One region of the Streptomyces sp. NPDC025784 genome, then DNA from elsewhere that is predicted to be linked to it. Evidence: riboswitches for the same ligand, from Rfam matches in the RefSeq annotation. Region 1 holds a riboswitch; the other holds the start of a gene.
The links. Region 1 has a riboswitch for glycine ahead of gcvT (glycine cleavage system aminomethyltransferase GcvT). Riboswitches for the same ligand answer to the same signal wherever they lie in the genome.
Positions count from the first base shown of each region.

Region 2: linked by a shared signal. The riboswitch ahead of gcvP (aminomethyl-transferring glycine dehydrogenase) and the one ahead of gcvT (glycine cleavage system aminomethyltransferase GcvT) in region 1 are both predicted to bind glycine.

Region 1 is NZ_JBVHMN010000011.1:38,376-41,776, reverse strand. Features, by position in the region: gene ACZ4IF_RS24355 (enhanced serine sensitivity protein SseB) at 1-65, opposite strand, end outside; gene ACZ4IF_RS24350 (AAA family ATPase) at 108-803, opposite strand; glycine riboswitch at 972-1,069, shown strand; glycine riboswitch at 1,070-1,182, shown strand; gene gcvT (glycine cleavage system aminomethyltransferase GcvT) at 1,217-2,335, shown strand; gene gcvH (glycine cleavage system protein GcvH) at 2,544-2,921, shown strand; gene glyA (serine hydroxymethyltransferase) at 2,933-3,401, shown strand, end outside.
Region 2 is NZ_JBVHMN010000010.1:359,191-362,591, reverse strand. Features, by position in the region: gene ACZ4IF_RS24145 (DNA polymerase IV) at 1-921, shown strand, start outside; gene ACZ4IF_RS24140 (PRC-barrel domain-containing protein) at 840-1,214, opposite strand; glycine riboswitch at 1,328-1,423, shown strand; gene gcvP (aminomethyl-transferring glycine dehydrogenase) at 1,598-3,401, shown strand, end outside.

The DNA.
Region 1 (3,401 bases):
TCCTCCAGCTCGTTGCCGGGCCATCCGCCGTGCGGATGGGGGTGCGCCTGTGCCGGGAAGTCCATCTGTCTACCGCCTGCTTCGAACCACTGTTCCGGCTGGAAAGATTAGTGGGCGTCGGTGACGGCCCGGCCGTCGAAGTCGATCCGGCGCAGCACGCCCGCCGCCTCACGGTCGATGAGCACCGCCGAGCCGCAGCCCTCGGGCAGGTCGCCCTTCTCCACGGCACGCAGCAGCCTGGCCACGGCTCCGCGATGCCGTGCGAAGGCGTAGCGCGAGACACCGCGGCCCCGGTCGTGCTGGCCCCGGAGCGCCGTGCCGGGCGGGACGTCGAGCAGCAGCAGGTGCAGCGAGCCGCCCCGGCGCCGGGCCTCGCGGGCCAGCCAGCGGCGCACCCAGGCCTGCGTGCCGCAGTCGTGCACGACGACGCCGGCGCCGGAGCGCAGCGCGCGACGCAGCCCCGCGTAGTGCGCGAGGCGGACGAAGGGGCGGTAGACCGCGTACGGCAGCCATCGGGCCCTCCCGGCGTCCCAGCGGTCACGGGTGTCCTGGGAGTCGATGCGCGGGCCCGTGACGGCCCGGCGCATCAGGGTCGACTTGCCGCTGCCGGGCAGCCCCGTGACCACCACGACGTCGGACGCCCCGAAGAGCAGGCCGTGCGGGCTGTGCCCGGCGCGTGCCCTCAGGTCGCGGACGACGGCCGCCGGGAGCGGGCCGCACGCCTCCCGGGCCGGGGCGCCGGGCTGCTTGGGCAGGGCAATTCCCGAGGTCGTCGCGTACGCCGTGGTCCTGTTCACCGTGATCGTCCTCCCCTTGGGTGTGGAGTCCCATCCCCGTCGAGTGTAAAGAGAAGGTAATGCGTCGTCTCTCTCGTTTCCGTACTCGGACTGCCACAGGCCGGTTACAGATGCGGACTGCCCCGATCGGACGGCGCGTGCAATGATGTGCGCGCCAACTGCATACCGGCCGCTTGAATCCGCGCGGGAGAGTCCTGGGGCACGAGTTCCCGGGCGCCGAAGGAGCAAGTCCCTCCCTTGAATCTCTCAGGCCCCGTTACCGCGCGGGCGAGGCACATCTGAAAAGCGGGCCGCTGACCAGTGGCTCCACCCAAGGTGCAAGTCACGACCACCGTTTCGTGGGGTCGTGGCGAACCTCTCAGGTTCCGATGACAGATGGGGAGGAACGACCTCGCCGTCATGCCTTGGGAGCCCCACCGATGAGCAGCAACGCACCCCGTCACACCGCGCTCGATGCCCTGCATCGCTCGCTCGGCGCGACGATGACCGACTTCGCAGGCTGGGACATGCCCCTGCGGTACGGCTCCGAGCGCGACGAGCACCTCGCCGTCCGCACGAAGGCCGGTCTGTTCGACCTCTCGCACATGGGCGAGATCACCGTCACCGGGCCGCAGGCCGCCGCCCTGCTGAACTACGCCCTGGTCGGCAACATCGCCTCCGTCGGCGTCGGCCGCGCGCGCTACACGATGATCTGCCAGGAGGACGGCGGCATCCTCGACGACCTGATCGTCTACCGGCTCGCCGAGACCGAGTACATGGTCGTCGCCAACGCCTCCAACGCCCAGGTGGTCCTCGACGCGCTCACCGAGCGCGCGGACGGGTTCGACGCCGAGGTCCGCGACGACCGCGACGCGTACGCCCTGATCGCCGTACAGGGCCCCGAGTCCCCCGGCATCCTCAAGTCGCTCACCGACGCCGACCTGGACGGCCTGAAGTACTACGCGGGCCTGCCGGGCACCGTGGCCGGCGTCCAGGCGCTCATCGCCCGCACCGGCTACACCGGTGAGGACGGCTTCGAGCTCTTCGTGGCGCCCGCGGACGCCGAGCGGCTGTGGCAGGCGCTCACCGAGGCGGGCGCCCCCGTCGGCCTCGTCCCCTGCGGCCTGTCCTGCCGCGACACGCTGCGCCTGGAGGCCGGCATGCCGCTGTACGGGCACGAGCTGACCACCTCGCTGACGCCCTTCGACGCCGGGCTCGGGCGGGTCGTGAAGTTCGAGAAGGAGGGCGACTTCGTGGGCCGCAAGGCCCTGGAGGCCGCCGCCGAGCGGGCCGAGAAGAGCCCTCCGCGGGTCCTCGTCGGCCTGATCGCCGAGGGCCGTCGCGTGCCGCGCGCCGGGTACACCGTCGTCGCCGACGGCACGGTGATCGGCGAGGTCACCTCGGGCGCCCCGTCCCCGACGCTGGGCAAGCCGATCGCGATCGCGTACGTCGACGCCGCGCACGCTGCGCCCGGGTCCGCCGGTGTCGGCGTGGACATCCGGGGCAGCCACGAGCCGTACGAGGTCGTGGCCCTGCCGTTCTACAAGCGCCAGAAGTAGGCACCGGGCGCGCGACGGACGCCATGGGCACCGGAAGGAAGCGGACCGAGCGAGCGCCGCGGGGGTACCCGCGCGCGTTGGTGCGTGACCTGTGCCCCGGCGTGCCGTCTCGTATCCCATGACCACCCCTCCCCCGGGTTTCCGGCTTCGTCCGGGCACGGGGTACCCCCGACATCAGCAGTCCCCCGCGTACAGGAGAATTCAGGCCATGAGCAACCCCCAGCAGCTGCGCTACAGCAAGGAGCACGAGTGGCTGTCGGTCGCCGAGGACGGCGTCTCGACGGTCGGCATCACCGAGTTCGCGGCCAACGCGCTCGGCGACGTCGTCTACGCCCAGCTTCCGGAGGTCGGTGACACGGTGACCGCGGGCGAGTCCTGCGGCGAGCTGGAGTCGACCAAGTCGGTCAGCGACCTCTACGCGCCGGTCACCGGCGAGGTCGTCGAGGCCAACCAGGACGTGGTGGACGACCCGTCGCTGGTGAACTCCGCCCCCTTCGAGGGCGGCTGGCTGTTCAAGGTACGCGTCACGGACGAGCCGGAGGACCTCATGTCCGCGGACGAGTACACCGCTTTCACCGCCGGCTGAGGAGTCACCGCATGTCGCTTCTGAACACGCCCCTTCACGAACTGGACCCGGACGTCGCCGCCGCCGTCGACGCCGAGCTGCACCGCCAGCAGTCCACCCTGGAGATGATCGCGTCGGAGAACTTCGCTCCGGTCGCGGTCATGGAGGCCCAGGGTTCGGTCCTCACCAACAAGTACGCCGAGGGCTACCCCGGCCGCCGCTACTACGGCGGCTGCGAGCACGTCGACGTGGTCGAGCAGATCGCCATCGACCGCATCAAGGCGCTCTTCGGTGCCGAGCACGCGAACGTGCAGCCGCACTCGGGCGCCCAGGCCAACGCGGCCGCGATGTTCGCGCTGCTCAAGCCGGGCGACACGATCATGGGTCTGAACCTCGCGCACGGCGGGCACCTGACCCACGGCATGAAGATCAACTTCTCCGGCAAGCTGTACGACGTGGTCGCCTACCACGTGGACGACGAGACCGGTCAGGTCGACATGG
Region 2 (3,401 bases), on a different contig from region 1:
GTGCGGACGCTGCCCGGCGTGGGTCCCGCGACCGGGGACCATCTGCGGCGTGCGGGGATCACCACGGTCGAGGAGATCGCCGAGGCCGGCGAGGACGAGCTCGTACGGCTGCTGGGGAAGGCGCACGGACACGCGCTGTACGCGATGGCGCTGGCGCACGACGAGCGGCCCGTGGTCGCCGAGCGGGAGACGAAGTCCGTCTCGGTCGAGGACACCTATGACGTGGACATCCACGACCGCACGCGGGTCGGTCTGGAGGTGCAGCGGCTCGCCGACCGGTGCGTGCAGCGGTTGCGCGGGGCGGGACTGTCGGGGCGGACCATCGTCCTGAAGGTGCGGAGGTACGACTTCTCGACGCTCACCCGGTCCGAGACGCTGCGGGGGCCCACGGACGATCCGGCGGTCGTGCGGGAGGCCGCCGCGCGGCTCCTGGAGGCCGTGGACACGACCGGTGGGGTGCGGCTGCTGGGGGTCGGAGTCTCAGGGCTCGCGGACTACACGCAGGAGGACCTGTTCGCGCAGGCGCAGGCCCATGCCGCGGCGGAGGAGCCCCCCGGCCAGGAGCACCCCGCCGACGAGGGCTCGCGCGACTCCGGGGCGTCATCGGAGGCGCCCGCCGAGCGCCGGTGGCCCGCCGGGCACGACGTGCGGCATGCCGAGCACGGGCACGGCTGGGTCCAGGGCAGCGGCCTGGGGCGGGTCACGGTGCGGTTCGAGACGCCCTACTCCGCGCCGGGGCGGGTCAAGACGTTCCGGACCGACGACCCCGAGCTGGAGCCGGCCGATCCGCTGCCCCTGGTCGTTCCGGTGGTTTCCCCGGACGCGTTGGAGCATCCGGGTCAGGGCTCGTCCGAGCCCGCGATCTTGCCGAAGTCACGGTCCGGCGGAGGCGGGGAGGGGGCCGCCACGTCGAGTCCGTAGTGGTGGTAGAGCTGGAGCTCCTGCTCGGGCGAGAGGTGCCGGCCCACGCCGAAGTCGGGAGCGTCCTTGATCAGAGCCCGGTCGAAGGGGATGCGCAGGGCCCCTTCCACGAGTTCACTGGGCTCAAGGGGCACGAAAGCGTCCCTGCTGAAGAGGCCTGTGCGTATGGCCGCCCACTCCGGTACGCCGGTCGCGTCGTCGAGGTACACCTCGTCGATCGTGCCGATCTTGGTGCCATTGCGGTCGAACGCCTTGCGGCCGATCAGGTTGCGCGGATCGATGTCGGTCTGCACGGGCCCTCCACTTGGTCGCAACTCATCCGTAAGCACTACAAAAGAGCAGATTCAGGCAGGCGGCCACTCGAAGGATCGTGTCTTGTCCTCGCTGGTAGGCTGACAGCGGCTGCTGACCCCGTGCGGGAGAGTCCTCCAGACTTCATCGGAGGCGCCGAAGGAGCAAATCCTCCCCGGAATCTCTCAGGCTCACGTACCGCACGGACGAGGTCACTCTGGAAAGCAGGGCGGTTGCCAATGGCTTCCGCTCTCACCGACGGTGAAAACCGGCACGTCGGACGGGCCGGTGAAGCTCTCAGGTTGAGATGACAGAGGGGGAGGCCGTCGGGGTACCCGTGCCGGGGTGCCCCTCGAAGGTCGCGTCAGACCAGGAGGCCTCCGCAATGACCGCCCACCGCATTCCGCTCTCCGAGCTCGAGCAGGGAATCCCCTTCGAGCAGCGCCACATCGGGCCCGACCTCGAAGCCAGGGCCAAGATGCTCGCCCACGTCGGATACGGGTCGCTCGACGATCTGACGGCCGCCGCGGTGCCGGACGTGATCAAGAATGCCGAGGCGCTGGAGCTTCCCGGCGCGCGTACCGAGGCGGAGGTCCTCGCCGAGCTGCGTTCCCTCGCGGACCGCAACGAGGTGCTCGGTTCGATGATCGGCCTCGGTTACTACGGCACCTTCACGCCGCCAGTGATCCTGCGCAATGTCATGGAGAACCCGGCCTGGTACACCGCGTACACGCCGTACCAGCCGGAGATCTCGCAGGGCCGCCTGGAGGCACTCCTCAACTTCCAGACCGTGGTCGCCGAGCTGACCGGGCTGCCGACCTCGGGCGCCTCGCTGCTCGACGAGGGCACCGCCGCCGCCGAGGCGATGGCGCTGTCCCGGCGCATGGGCAAGAACAAGAAGGGCCTCTTCCTGGTCGACGCGGACGCCCTGCCGCAGACCGTCGCCGTCATAGAGACCCGCGCGGAGCCGACCGGCGTCGAGGTCGTCGTCGCCGACCTCAGCGAGGGCATCCCGGCCGAGATCGCCGAGCGCGACATCAACGGCGTGCTGCTCCAGTACCCCGGCGCCTCCGGTGCCGTACGCGACATCAAGGCGGTCGTCGACCAGGCCCACGAGCTCGGCGCCGTGGTCACCGTGGCCGCCGACCTCCTCGCCCTGACCCTGCTCACCTCGCCGGGCGACCTCGGCGCCGACATCGCCGTCGGCACGACGCAGCGCTTCGGTGTGCCGATGGGCTTCGGCGGTCCGCACGCCGGCTACATGGCGGTCCAGGAGAAGTTCGCCCGCAGCCTGCCCGGTCGCCTGGTCGGAGTGTCCGTGGACGCCGACGGACACAAGGCGTACCGCCTCGCCCTGCAGACGCGTGAGCAGCACATCCGCCGGGAGAAGGCCACCAGCAACATCTGCACCGCTCAGGTGCTGCTCGCCGTGATGGCCGGCATGTACGCCGTCTACCACGGTCCGGACGGTCTGCGGACCATCGCGCGACGTACCCACCGGTACGCCACCGTGCTCGCCGCGGGTCTGACGGCGGGCGGGGTCGAGGTCGTGCACGGTGCGTACTTCGACACGCTGACCGTGCGGGTCCCGGGCCGGGCCGCGGAGATCGTCGCCGCCGCCCGCGAGCACGGCGTCAACCTCCACCAGGCGGACGCCGACCACGTGTCGATCTCCTGTGACGAGACCACCACGCGCCGCGAGCTCGGCGCCGTGTGGACCGCGTTCGGTGTCGAGGGCGACGTCGAGGCGCTGGACGCCACGGCCGAGGACACCCTGCCGGCCGCGTTGCTGCGCACCGACGACTACCTCACCCACCCGGTGTTCCACCAGCACCGCTCCGAGACCGCGATGCTGCGCTACCTGCGCAAGCTGTCCGACCGCGACTACGCGCTCGACCGCGGCATGATCCCGCTGGGCTCCTGCACGATGAAGCTCAACGCGACCACGGAGATGGAGCCGGTCACCTGGCCCGAGTTCGGCCAGCTGCACCCGTTCGTCCCGGCCGAGCAGGCACAGGGCTACCTCACTCTGATCACGGAGCTCGAGGAGCGGCTCGCCGAGGTCACCGGGTACGACAAGGTCTCGCTCCAGCCCAACGCAGGTTCGCAGGGCGAGCTGGCCGGTCTGCTGGCCGTGCGCGGCTATCACCGGGCCAACGGCGACGAGCAGCGCACCGTCTGCCTCATCC